Regions from separate parts of the Ruegeria sp. CDSA020 genome, predicted to be linked through region 1. Evidence: riboswitches for the same ligand, from Rfam matches in the RefSeq annotation. Region 1 holds a riboswitch; the other holds the start of a gene.

Evidence for each region. Region 1 has a riboswitch for cobalamin ahead of AC2FJW_RS05695 (CbtB domain-containing protein). Riboswitches for the same ligand answer to the same signal wherever they lie in the genome.
Region 2: another riboswitch for cobalamin. It lies ahead of AC2FJW_RS14295 (hypothetical protein); the one in region 1 lies ahead of AC2FJW_RS05695 (CbtB domain-containing protein).

The regions. Positions count from the first base shown of each region.
Region 1 is NZ_JBXWQK010000003.1:52,920-59,834, forward strand. It holds gene AC2FJW_RS05670 (thiamine pyrophosphate-binding protein) at 1-715, opposite strand, end outside; gene AC2FJW_RS05675 (DUF302 domain-containing protein) at 793-1,251, opposite strand; gene AC2FJW_RS05680 (DUF1636 family protein) at 1,320-1,733, shown strand; gene AC2FJW_RS05685 (hypothetical protein) at 1,730-2,224, opposite strand; gene AC2FJW_RS05690 (CbtA family protein) at 2,291-2,989, opposite strand; gene AC2FJW_RS05695 (CbtB domain-containing protein) at 2,994-3,164, opposite strand; cobalamin riboswitch at 3,202-3,410, opposite strand; gene cobF (precorrin-6A synthase (deacetylating)) at 3,454-4,197, opposite strand; gene cobA (uroporphyrinogen-III C-methyltransferase) at 4,190-4,918, opposite strand; gene AC2FJW_RS05710 (cobyrinic acid a,c-diamide synthase CobB) at 4,915-6,237, opposite strand; gene cobM (precorrin-4 C(11)-methyltransferase) at 6,224-6,915, opposite strand, start outside.
Region 2 is NZ_JBXWQK010000007.1:136,595-143,509, reverse strand. It holds gene AC2FJW_RS14315 (5'-nucleotidase C-terminal domain-containing protein) at 79-1,920, shown strand; RNA gene ffs (signal recognition particle sRNA small type) at 1,960-2,058, shown strand; gene rsgA (ribosome small subunit-dependent GTPase A) at 2,217-3,245, shown strand; gene AC2FJW_RS14300 (alpha/beta hydrolase family protein) at 3,270-4,127, opposite strand; cobalamin riboswitch at 4,267-4,486, shown strand; gene AC2FJW_RS14295 (hypothetical protein) at 4,570-4,974, shown strand; gene AC2FJW_RS14290 (protein-tyrosine phosphatase family protein) at 4,976-5,476, opposite strand; gene AC2FJW_RS14285 (DNA polymerase III subunit gamma/tau) at 5,633-6,915, shown strand, end outside.

The sequences.
Region 1 (6,915 bases):
TGGCCTTGTAGGTTGTCACAAAAGGAATGCCAAAATGTTCAAGGAACGCCTGCACCACATTGCGCGAGTCGTCATATAGAACATCCAGGCCGATAATCGCGATGGGCCGTTCGGCCTGTGCCACCCAGCGGCGGGCTTTTTCAACGCAATCCCCCTCGGGCGCGACGGCGGCAGGTTTGACAAGACGGCGGCGTTTGACATCGGTCACAGGCGCATCCGCAACCGAAATCGGCACGTCGATATGCACCGGTCCTGGGCGCGGCTGATTGGCCAGCGACACCGCTTTGTCTGCGATAATATCCGCGCCTTTGGCGGTCAGCATGAACGTCCCTTTGGTGATCGAGCGATAGACCCGTGCGTGATCCATGACCTGATGGGTGTATGTCAGCGCCTCATCTGCGTCGACACAGCCGGTCAGCACGATCATTGGCACCCGGTCCTGCAACGCATTGGCGACCACATTGATCCCGTTCATCGCGCCTGGGCCGAGCGTGGCCACCAGAATGGCCGGGGCGCCGTCGCGGTGATGCACCGCCTCGGCCATAAAGCCGGCCGCGTTCTCGTGTTTGGTCAGGTGAAAGGTTATCCCCGCCTTTTCCAACGCATCCACTAGGGTCAGCACCTCGCCACCTGGCATGCCAAAAGCGTGACGGCAGCCAGCCTCATAAAGCCGTTGGGCCAGAATGTCCGCAGCGCGGGGCGACGAGTCCTGCATCAGTAAAGCTCCGAAAACTGTTTCAACGCAGATTGCGGAGGACAGACCCGGACGCAAGGCGCATCACGCCAGTGTGACTATTTGACAGCGGCTTCGGCCACGATCTGAAAGGTGTCATCCAATTCCTGGGCAATGTCCCTCAGGGGGTCTCCGCCCTCATAGATATAGGGCGCGAATACAAAGCTGGGCGTTTTATAGGACAGGGTGGCGGTGCCGTCTTCGTTTTCGGTCACGTAAAACCGGATCGGTGCTTCGATCATTGCGCGCACCGAGGTTTCCAGCACGCGCACCGCATATTCATTGTTGAAGGCGCCGATCACCAGATTGCCTGGGATTGTAATCCCCCGCGCGGCGGCGGCTTTGGTGGGGCCGGCCTGCGTGACCACGATCAGACCGTTTGCCTTAACCGCCGATTTGGTGTCCGAGACCAATTCATCATAGCTTTTGCCTGTTGGATACACGGCCCATCCCGAGAGCGGTTCGTCGGCCCAGGCGGGCAGAGCCAGCAGGGCGAAGACAGTCCAAAGCAGTTTCATCCAGAGGCCTCCTTTTAAGGTGTCTGCAGGAATCCTGCCAGAAATGTGAGGACGTCGCACTCACAATCTTGTGCGCATTCGGGATTGCGCCGCGCCGCTTAAAGCCGCAGAAACGGGCGCAGGACGAAGGGAAAGGTCTGGATCGGATGCGCCTGATGATCTGCAAAACCTGTGGCACCGCACGCGATCGGGCGGCCGAGGTGCAGGCTGTGAAGGACGCACTGAAAAGGGCTGGATTGACGGATCAGGTCGAATTGAGCGAACACGCCTGTTTCAGCAGCTGCGCGGAACCCACGGCGCTGGCTATACAGGCGCAGGGGCGCGCATCTTATGTGTTTTCGGGTGTCGATGTGGTGGCGGATGCCGCGGATATCGCTGAAACTTGCCGTACTTACCTGAACAGCCCGCAGGGCTGGATCGAAGACGCCCGACCCTGCGGGCGGCTTCGGATGTGTTTGCGTGCGCGTATTCCGGCGCTTTAGTCGACCTGAACCGTAACCGCAGCACGAACCGGCACGTTATCGACCGAAAGCGGGCTATGGCTGTTGGAATTCAGCGAAACCGAAACCTCGACCTCGCCTTTGGGCAACTGATCAATATGCATCCAACTGCCGTAAAGCCGGGCGAGCTTTTCTCCGTTGATGTAAACATGCGCGTGCCCTTCGCCTGCCATGTCAGCGGTAGATGCGTTCTGCGGTGCGAAGGTAAAGTTTTTTGGCATGACATGCAGGTTCCAGCCAGACATAGGATCCTGTGTCAGAGCGATGTCCAGTGTAGGTGCATCTGCGCCTGCCGGTAGGTTCAGGGCCGTGGAATGATCGTGGGCCATGGTCTCAGTGTGTGAGGCTCCGTGAAGAGACGGATCAGAATGGTCGTGGCCATCAAATGTGACGCCATTTGCAGCAGCGATTACAAATCCTGCACCGCCACCAAAGACCAGACCGATCACGAATAGAGCAAGTGAACGGGTCATTGTATTTCCTTGAAAACATAGGGAAACGCGCCGAGTTTACCCCCAGCGCGTTCAATCGAAGTGCGATCAGGCCGTTGCTTCGGAAGGTTGCGCTTCTTTCTGCCAGAAATAGCCAGCGAACGCGCCAACCAGAACCCATGCAACCAGACCGATTCCAAAAGCTCGTGCCGCGAACAACGCGCCAATTTCAGTCGGCACAGGGCCGGTGAAAACATCGGGCTCGGGTGCACCGATAAGATGTGGCACCAACAGAAGTACCGCGGCGATCACATAGCTGATCAGGTTACCTCCAAAGGCGATCAACCACATGGCGACAAGGGCTGCTGCAACTGTTGCGAACCACCAGACCTGACGTGCATAGACATCGGCTGCCGCGACACCCGGCACTTCGGGCGCCAGGGTGAAACCTGGTGCAAGGTGGAAGGCGATAAATCCGGCCAACCCCCAAAGGACGCCGGTCCGGCCATCAATCTGATGTCCTTGACCTTCGGCTACCGACATCAGCGCAACCATCACCAACGCATAGCCGGTATAGGTCAGCATGGTAAAGATGACACTCAGCGCATCGCGCGTCAGTTCAGAGAACATGCGCGGCAGTTCGGGATGAGCCGATACGGTCTCGGCCCCGAAATGCACCAGCTCACCGGATTCATAAAGCTCGGCATGCAACAATACTGGTTGCACAAATACCAACTGCAGCAAGGCGGCAATCAGCCCCGCTGCAGCACCAGCGAACAACGCGCTGGTCAATATACGACTGAACACGGTCTTAGTGGCAGGGGAAGCCGGTCGCGTGACGCACGTCATGCGCTGCATCATGCAGGGCCGCTGCCTGAACGTGACCGGTCAGCGTGATGAGACCCAGACCCAGAACCACTGCAAACATGACCGGAACAAAGCCTGTACGCGCGGCGGATGCTGTTTTCGTTTGTGTTGCCATTTTGTATTCTCCTCTGCCGCCGCACCCGACGGCCGGTGTTTCGTTTTTGCGCCTGGCAGGTCTCCTGGCTTGCGGGTCGATGCCTCTGTTCGCCTTCCCCCCGGAGAACCGGGAGTGGCTGGTTGAACAGGGGCTCTCCGCTTACAGTCGCGGGGGCGGCTTTGGAGTTGACCACCGAGGCAGTCGCACCAAATTCCCTCTTAGCATCCGGATTTCTCCGGCAGGACCAGACACCCCCATTTAGCCGCTATAGCTGTGGCGGTGCAATCATCATTTGCGACGTATTGTGTCAGATTATGCGCTTTTTCAGCAAATAAATATCCATGATCCAACCATGGTCGGCACGGGCATGGGCGCGACGGTCCAGAATCTGCTGCGCAACCTCGGCCAAAGGGCCTTTGATCAGGATTTCCTCTTTCATGCCGACATATGCGCCCCACCAAATGTCCAAGTCTTCCATGTCCAGGTTTTGGAAGGAACATTCGCCATCCAGCATCACCGCCACGTTTTCTGCGGTTTCCGGCCATCCTTCGTCCCGGATGCGACGACCAGTTGTTACGATATAGGGCGCGCCCAGTTCGTTGATCGGAATCGCATGGGCCGCCGTCAGCGCTTGCAGCGCTGTGATGCCGGGAATCACCCGTGTTTCTGGCTGAGGGGTCAAACGTGCCGCGATTCGCAGCGAACTGTCATACAGCGACGGATCCCCCCAGATCAGCAGCGCCACATGGCGGGCCTTCGGGTGGGCTGCGATGGCCTCCTGCCAGCGCAATGCAATCGCGTCGTGCCATTCGTCCACTCCGCGTAAATAGCCATCATCGGCACGGCGTTTGGGAATGTCGAAATACGCGATTTGCGGAGGGGTATCCGCGACCTGAGCGATGATCTGCTCGCGCAGCCCTGCCAGATCGGCCTTGTTTTCGCCCTTGCGGGGGATCAGGATCAGGTCCGCCGAGCGGATCGCCTGCGCCCCTTGAAATGTCACATGATCCGGGTTGCCGGTGCCAATACCGATCAGCGTCAAGTCAATCATTTTCGAACTCTGCCAGAGGTCCATACAGGATCAGGGCCGGGGCGGTGCCGATCTCGGTTTCCAACTGCTGCGATAAGGCGCCGATGGTCGAGCGTTGCAGTTTTTGATCGGGGGTCGAGACGGATTCGGCCATCAAAGCAGGTGTATCCAGCGGCAGGCCGTGCGAATGCAGGGCGCCAACCAAAAGGGGAAAGGTGCGCTTGCCCATAAACACGACGGTCGTAGCCTGTGGATCAGCCAGTGCTGCCAGGTTCAGATCTTCGGGCAGTTTGCCACTGACATCGTGGCCGGTGACGAATTGCACGCGCCGCGCGGTCAGTCGCCGGGTCAGCGGAATGCCCGCCGCTGCCGCCGCCGCTACCGCCGAGGGGATGCCGGGGATGATTTCATAGTCGATCCCGGCCTCTTGCAGGGCCACCAGTTCTTCTTCAAGCCGGCCGAACATGCCGCCATCACCGGATTTCAACCGCACAACATGCTGACCGGTTTGTGCATATTCAACCAACAAGCGGCTGACGTGATCCTGCTTGGGCGAGGGGCGCCCGGCGCGTTTGCCGACACCAACCAGATCAGCATCCTCGCGGGCGTGGCTCAGGATCGGGCCGCTGCTGAGGTCGTCAAACAGCACCGCATCAGCTTTCTGCATCCTGTCTACCGCCTTCAGCGTCAGCAATTCCGGGTCGCCGGGGCCTGAACCGATGAAGGACACAAAACCACTCATGCCGAGGCCTCGGCGATCAGATGAAAGAATGTCCCGGTGACATTGTCTCGCACCGATCCGGTTTGCGGGCCTTCCGCGCCTTCGGCGTCGAACACGCGTGCCAGCGGGGCGTCAGGCTGTTCGATGATCGAGGAATAGTGGAACTCATGCCCGCGTAGCGCTGTGCCTTCGGTAAATCCGGCCATCGAGGCCAGTAATTCCGCCTTGCGATAACCCAGGTTGAACTTGCGCTTTTCATAGGAGGTCACAAGGCCCAGAAGGCCCGCCATTTCGTGCCGGACTCCGTCTTTGTCGATCAACGCCTGACCCAGCGCCATGTAGCCCCCGCATTCGCCATGCACAGGTCTTGTCTCGGCATGTTTGCACAGCCCAGTCTGGAAGGTGTTGGCGGCGGCCAATGTGCCTGCGTGCAACTCGGGATACCCACCCGGCAGCCAGACCAGATCGGCATCCGGGGCAGGGGCTTCATTCGCCAGTGGTGAAAACGGTAGGATTTCTGCACCCGCCGCGCGCCAGCCTTCCAGCAAATGCGGATAGGTGAACGAAAACGCAGCATCCCGGGCCAGTGCGATCCGCTGCGCCGGAGGGCGGGGCAGCACGGCTGACGATGGCCTATTTGGGCTTGAGGAAGCCGCCCGCTTGATCGCCTCCAGATCGACATGTTCACGCAGGAACGCAGCATAGCCGACAATGGCGCTTTCCAGATCGGGATGTTCCACTGCCTGGATCAAACCTAAGTGCCGCTCGGGAAGTGTCAGGTCTCCGCGTCGTGGCAGAACGCCCAGAACCGGCAGGCCTGCACGTTCCATACCCAACCGGGTCAGACGCTCGTGGCGCGGGCTGGCGCAGCGGTTCAAAATTACCCCGGCAAAGGGCAGGTCGGGGTTGTACATCCGAAACCCCAGCGCCGTGGCTGCAGCTGATTGCGCCTGACCGCCGACATCCAGAACCAACACCACAGGCCAGCCCATACGCTGCGCGGTTTCCGCGCTAGATCCATGGCCAATCTCACCGGGTTTGGCGACACCGTCGAACAGACCCATCGATCCTTCGGCTACGACGATATCCGCGCCGTCAGCCTGTGCCGATATTGCGTTCAGCAGAGGATCGCCCATCGCCCAGCTGTCCAGATTGAACGAGGCGCGCCCAGCCGCCGCCCGGTGAAAGGCCGGGTCGATATAGTCAGGGCCGCTTTTGAATGGTTGGACGGTCAGGCCATCCTCGGCCAGCGCACGCAGCAGGCCCAGCATCACGGTGGTCTTGCCAGTCCCCGAAGACGGTGCCGAAATCAGAATACCCGGAGGGTTAGTCATCACCATGGCTCCAGCTTGACCAAGGGCTGTCCGCGCTTTGCGGGCGATACCGGCGGTCGTAATCCTTTGAATACAGGCAGCTTTCGTCGAATCCTTCACCAGCCAGTGCCGGGCCAACCATGATCAGCGCAGTGCGCGAGATGCTCTCGTCCAACGCGTCTTTTAGGGTTGCCAGCGTGGCACGGATGATCCGCTCATCGGGCCAGCTGGCACGATAGACAACGGCCACCGGGCAGTCGGACCCATAGGCAGGTGTCAGATCGGCGATCACCGTATCCAGATTGCCGATCGACAGGTGGATGGCCAGTGTCGCCCCGGTGCGGGCAAAGTTTTTCAGCGTCTCGCCCTCGGGCATCGACGATGCGCGTCCCGGTGTCCGAGTCAGGACCACTGATTGCGCAAGTCCGGGCAGGGTCAGTTCCGTGCCCAGAGATGCGGCTGCAGCGGCAAAAGACGGCACGCCGGGGGTCACGCTGACCGGGATGCCCAATTCCTTGAGGCGGCGGATTTGTTCGCCCATCGCCGACCAGACCGACAGGTCGCCGGAATGCAGTCGCGCAACATCCAGACCGGCCTGATGTGCGGTCTCGATCTCGGCCATGATTTGATCCAGATCCATCGCCGCCGTGTTCACGATCTTGGCGTCGTCGGGGCAATGGCCCAGAATTTCCTCTGGCACCAGCG
Region 2 (6,915 bases), on a different contig from region 1:
TTTGCACTTACTATGCTTTTTGTTGAAGTTGTTATTCATAAAACTGCCAAAAGTAGAGTATTGAAAACAATTTCGCATTTGTCTGATCAGTCTGTAGGTATCCGGATTTTGGCGACCACCGATCTGCACATGAACCTGTGCAGTTTTGATTATTACGCGGATCAAGACGAACCTACGATCGGATTGACCCGAACGGCCAGCCTGATCCGGCAGGCGCGGAACGAGGCTGAGGCAGACGGAGATATCGTCTTGCTCTTCGACAACGGAGACGCTCTGCAGGGTACACCGTTGGGGGATTGGGCTGCCGATCCCGCCAATGCGCCGCACATCCTGATGCAGGCCTTCGGCAGCCTGGGATATGACGCGATTGGCCTGGGAAACCACGACTTCGGATTCGGGCTTCAATTCTTACAGCGCGTTATCTCTGACGCCCCTTGCCCTGTGCTCAGCAGCAATGCCTTGCGCACGAATGGGCCAGAGATCTGGCAAGATCATGTCATTTTGCACAAAGAGATCCCTGGCGCGCCGACACCTATAGCCTTGAAAATTGGTGTTTTTTCGGTCCTCCCCCCTCAGACAGCGCAATGGGAGGCGCACAAGCTGCACGACACCCTTACCACTCAGGACATCCTGACTTGTGCGGCAAACAAAGTCAGAAAGCTCCAAGACGAAAATTGCGACCTGATCATCGCGTTGGCCCATACCGGTTTCGGACCGGACACGTCACAACAGAATATGGAAAACGCGATTATTCCGCTGGCCGAAATCGAAGGTATTGACGCAATAATTGCTGGCCATTCCCATTTGACCTATCCCGCCAAGGCCGGCTCTGAAAACACTCTGGTGCATGGCAAACCAGTTGTCTTACCCGGAACGGCCGGATCACATCTGGGGGTGGTCGACCTGAAACTTCACTCGGCAGAGCGCGGCGGCTGGACCGTTGGCGAAGCCCGGGCGGCGCTACGACCGATATCTGCGGGGCGTCCCGACGAAATGGTATCACTGGCGCCCGAAGATCCGGAATTGTTGCATCTGTTTTCCTCTGGTCATGCCGAAACCCGCAGGCGAGCGGGCCAGCCGGTCGGCCGCACCCCGCACCATCTGCACAGCTATTTCAGCTTTTGCACCGAGGACCGTGGGCTGAGGCTGGTCGCCGCCGCCCAGGCTGCCGCGTTACGTCTGTGTATGTCCGATACCGACCTGGCAGATATTCCGATTTTATCGGCGGTTTCACCTTCGAAATTCGGCGGTCGGGCCGGGCCGCGATTCTATACGGATGTTAAGCCTGGCGAGATATTCCTGCGTAACGTGGTTGACCTGCATGTTTTTCCAAACGAATTGCAGGGTGTCATTGTATCCGGTGACCAAATCGTGGACTGGCTTGAGATGTCCGCAGCTGTTTTCAACCAGATTTCGACCGGATCTGCATCCGAACTTATTTGCGAAAATCGGGTGGGTCACAACTTTGATGTGCTATACGGGCTGTCCTGCAGAATTGATCTGACACAACCTCCGCGTTTCGACGATATGGGCACCTTGATCAACGCCGAAAACCGGCGCGTTTCAGAAGTTCTGGTCGGTGCCACCCCCATTGCACCGGATCAGCAATTTGCCGTCGCGCTTAACAATTATCGCGCCAGCGGGGGCGGGCATTTCCCATTTGCGGGTAATGCGCAACGTATCGACATGCCCATCCTGCCGGTCCAGCAAGCCCTACTGGATTATCTGTCAGGCACCTTGGTCAGCGATCCGCTGGAAGAGGCCCAGGACCCCTTCAGAATCACCAGTAACACTGGTACGCAGGCGATCTTACGCACCGGTCCAAATGCCCACCGACATCTGCAGGACATTAAGGAATTTGATCCACAAGTCCTTGGAACCGACGAAAATGGCTTTTTACGGATTCTTCTGACCTTCTGACGGGTTGTGTTTTTCCGGCCAACTGCCTATATCCACCCTCGAGAGGTTGGCGCGGGCGAGCGCCTCGCCAACCTGGTCAGATCCGGAAGGAAGCAGCCACAACGAGCCCCGCTTGGGTCGATGTCCAACCTCTCACTTACGCGCAACGACTGCCGCAGGAGGGACTTTATGATTGTAGCAATGACCCTTCGGGCAGAGCGTTTCCGGGACTAACCCCCGCTTTTGCCTGAACACGTTACCGATGGGTGCGCGCCTGCCACCCTGATGGTTTCCTGTATCTGAACACAGGCAGAACAATGTCCAAAACACTTTCGGACCTGGGATGGTCCTCTCATTTTGCAGCCCAACATGCTGTGAACCCTACCTGCACACCGCATCGCATCAACGCCGTCCATCGTGATCGCCTGATCGGCCTGAATGCGCTTGGCGGCACATCTGATCTGACCCCTGACCGATCAACCGGCGAATTTGCGGTTGGCGATTGGGTCCTTGCGGATGATCAAAACCGCATTCGGCATCTTTTGGAGCGCAAAAGCCTCTTGCAACGCCGGGCCGCAGGCACCGGTGCGCAGGTTCAGCTGATCGCGGCGAATGTGGACGTGCTGTATATCGTCAGTTCCTGCAATGCCGATTTCAATCTGGCCCGGCTTGAACGTTATCTGGCACTGGCGCATCAGGCCGGATGCTATCCGGTTGTTGTCCTGACCAAGGCCGACAGCTGCCCTGACCCAGAGAGCTATGCCAGTCAGGCCAGTTCGCTGGCTCGGTTTCTGACCGTTCTAACCGTCAACGCGCTGGAGGCGTCAGAGATTGATCCGATCCTGTCCTGGTGCCCTGCCGGGCAAACTGCTGCTTTGGTCGGCTCATCCGGTGTCGGCAAAACCACATTGGCGAACGCCATGACTGGTCAGGCCGGGACAACGGCGGGGATCCGCGAGGATGACGCACGGGGTCGCCACACCACGACCCATCGTGCGCTTCACCCGATGCGAAACGGGGGGTGGCTGATTGATACGCCAGGAATGCGCGCCCTGCGTTTGATGGATGCCCAAGACGGCGTGGATGAGGTTTTCTCCGACCTTCTGGAATTGGCTGCAACGTGCCGGTTCTCAGATTGCCAGCACCAGGCCGAACCCGGTTGTGCTGTGCAGGAGGCGATTGCCAATGGCGTGATTGAGCCCGACCGGTTGGCGCGCTGGCACAAGCTTCGGCGCGAAGATCAGAGGAATTCCGAGACCCTCGCGCAGTCACGGGCACGTGACAAAGCCTTTGGCAAAATGGTGCGATCCGTCATGCACGACAAAAAGTCCCGCAGCAGACACTAAGCGTGACAAAAAGGCGCCTCGTTTTCAGGCAATCAACCGGGGCCAAACCGCCCGGTTTCTGCGGGCAAAAGCGCCAATATGACCGATCTCAGGCGCTCCGAATTCATTCGGAGACAACAGATGTCGCCGCGCCTTCGGCCCATACAGATCGGCAAGCCGCCAGACTGCGTCTGGCGGCACCATCTGGTCGTCCTCGAAGGCGAACAGGTCCACCGGTGTATTCGATTGCGCCCATCTCGCTTCGGGCAGAGCGTCACCGATCTGCGGCACATAATTCTGCGGCGCCGTGCACCAGCTGCGCCATTGCCAATAGACCGGGCCCGGCAAATCGGCACCGATCCCCACAGCTTTGCCCGGCAGATACCCCAGTGCATTCACTGCCAGACGCCCGTGGCCGTGCCAGAACAACCACGCCAGCCCGCGATAGGGCCAGGGATGGTCGGACAGAGTAACCAGCCCCGAACATACACAGATCATCCGGTCGATCTGATCAATGTCTGGCTGCACCGGCCCCAGCAAGCCGCCAAGGGAATGACCGATGCTCCACTGCAAAGCGTCCGGGAACCGCCTGCGCATCTCAGCCCGTGCGGCGGGCATGTCGACCAAGGCCCAATCCGCCATGGTCACCTCGGAGGTTTTGAGTTTGTCGCGCAGTGAATGCCCGAAATCGCTGTAGTCATAGGTCAGACAGGCAATACCCTGTTCGGCGGCCAGCCAACGGGCAAAATGCTGGTAATATTCGCGCGGCACTGCAGTTGCGCTGTGAATCACCACGGCGACCTTCGGCTCGGTTTCAGGCAGATACAGCCGCGCCGACAGGCTGGCAGAGCCTGAGGCAAAATCAAAGTCCTTAGTCTGGACGCAGGGCGTGGTATCAAGCATGGCGCTTCCGACAAATTCTGAACTACTCGGTTCACTCAACAATCGGCCCGATTTCGGCCACCAGAGTCAAGATTTCATCAAGATGACCAAACGTCCGGTTTGCACCCCAACAGGTGGCTTGACTCGGGGTCTGCATAGCCGCTAGCGATGTGGTGATGGTTCTTGCCCCGGAATTGGGGCGGGATGAAAAGGGAACACGGTGCGGTCTGCCCCGGCGATGCCGGAAAGGGCCAACTCCGCGACTGCCCCCGCAACTGTAAGCGGTGAGCAATGCCGAAATACCACTGGCCCCAGGGCTGGGAAGGTCGGCAAAGCGACGACCCGCAAGTCAGGAGACCTGCCATCGTATCGAAACCGAAACTCGGGCGGGGTGTCCGGGCAGGTCGTCAGCGCGCTGTCACACCTGATCCTCACCCTTCGTCCTGCGCGCGGAGGGCGCATTATGATCTGGAAGACAAAAACACACGAATTCACCGCAACCATCTGTCAGAGGACCGGGAAACCCTGCCCCGCCCTTGCCCGAATGGCACGCGCCATGGCCGAGGCGATGGCGACGGCAAGGCCTGCGACATCCAAAACATTCGAGGTCGAAGGCACCAGCGATCTGACCCATTGCACCGAAGGCTGCACGGCCCGCTTTCGGGCCCAGTCAGAACAGATCAGGGTCTATTGCGGCACCAGCACGGACACGCCGACAGAAAAGCTGGACGCCTATGGCGACATGATGTTCGGGCCGGAGTTCATCCAGAAATCCGCTGGTTTTCTGTCAGAACCACCCTGTGCGATGCTCGACGTATCGACCCTGCCGCCGCGCAGCGACAGTATTCCGTATCAAGTGTCTGCCTGATTCAGGGAAGGGTTCGGGCCGGCAACCCCGCCCAGTCCTTTTGCGCGTCGGTTTCCACCGCGCAGGGCCGCACCGCACGCAACCGCCGAAGCGCTTGGCCAGGCGCTTCGCCGCATTCCACCATTAGCCGCATCACAACCATCCCCGAGCGTCCGCACCCACCGCGGCAATGCACCAGCACCTTGCCGCCACTGGCAAGGACATGTTGGGCGGCGGCGCTGGCTTGCGGCCAAAGCGCCTCAACCTCAGGCGTGGGGGCGCCGAAATCGGAGACCGGAAGGTGGACCCAGGCAATCCGTTCGCGCTGCAGGTCCTCCTCGATTGAACGCGCGCCGGAGTGCTGGAACTCATCCGAGGTCGTCATCGAGATGACCAGGTCCGGCGCCCAATCCCGGATTACTGCGAAATCCCCAGCATAATCGCCCGTGACACCCGGCAGTGGGCACAGAGCGATCTGCCCTTTGCCCAATCCAAGAGGGTGAATTGCAAAACTCTCCAACACAGCTCCTTTACCTGCATCACCACATGGGGCTAAAGCCCCTCATGATTTACCGGCTCTGATGCAACTTGCCAAAACGAAATTCCTTTTCGCGCGCGGTGGACGCGGACGGCGGGGGTCTCTACGCTGCAAACCTGACACGAATCCAACAGAGCAGACATGACCGACACGCCCAGCCCCGCCTATCAGGTTCTCGCGCGGAAATACCGCCCGGAAACTTTTGCTGACCTCGTCGGTCAGAACGCAATGGTGCGCACGCTGAAAAACGCGTTCGAGGCCGACCGGATTGCACAAGCCTTCATCATGACTGGCATCCGCGGCACCGGTAAGACGACCACGGCACGGATCATCGCCAAGGGCATGAACTGCATCGGTCCTGATGGGCAAGGCAAGCCCACGACCGAGCCTTGCGGCCAGTGCGAACATTGCGTCGCCATCATGGAAGGTCGCCATGTCGACGTGATGGAAATGGACGCCGCCAGCCGAACCGGCGTGAATGATATCCGCGAAATCATCGACTCGGTCCGATACCGCGCCGCCAGTGCGCGCTATAAGATCTACATCATCGACGAGGTTCACATGCTTTCGACCAGCGCGTTCAACGCGCTGCTCAAGACGTTGGAAGAACCTCCTGCGCATGTGAAGTTCATCTTTGCCACGACCGAAATCCGCAAAGTCCCGGTGACTGTTCTGTCGCGGTGCCAACGATTTGACCTGCGCCGGATCGAACCCGAGGACATGATTGGCCTGCTCAATAAGATCGCAGCGGCTGAGAAGGCACAGATCGCGGATGATGCCCTGGCGCTGATCACCCGCGCGGCCGAAGGGTCGGCGCGCGACGCAACTTCGCTGCTGGATCAGGCAATCAGCCATGGGGCCGGTGAAACCAGCGCCGATCAGGTGCGCGCGATGCTGGGTCTGGCCGACCGGGGCCGGGTATTGGACTTGATGGAAATGATCCTGCGAGGGGATGCAGCAAACGCGCTGACTGAATTGGGCGGGCAATATGCCGAAGGGGCCGATCCGCTATCCGTGCTGCGCGATCTGGCCGAAATCACGCACTGGGTTTCGGTTGTGAAGATCACGCCAGACGCAGCCGAGGACCCGACGGTTTCCCCTGATGAACGTGCTCGTGGTCAGCAAATGGCCGAGGCCCTGCCAATGCGCGTTTTGACCCGGATGTGGCAGATGTTGCTGAAAGCGCTGGAAGAGGTATCGGCCGCGCCAAATGCCATGATGGCTGCTGAAATGGCCGTTATCCGCCTGACCCATGTTGCCGACTTGCCCAGCCCCGAAGAGCTGATCAAGCGCCTGCAGGACAACCCGCCACCGCCTCCGAATGGCGGTCCTGGCGGTGGTATGGCCGTGCCCTCTCAGGCTCCGGTACAAGCGGCATCATCTTCTTACGTGTCCGCAACTAGCAGCCCCGCCGGCGCACCTTC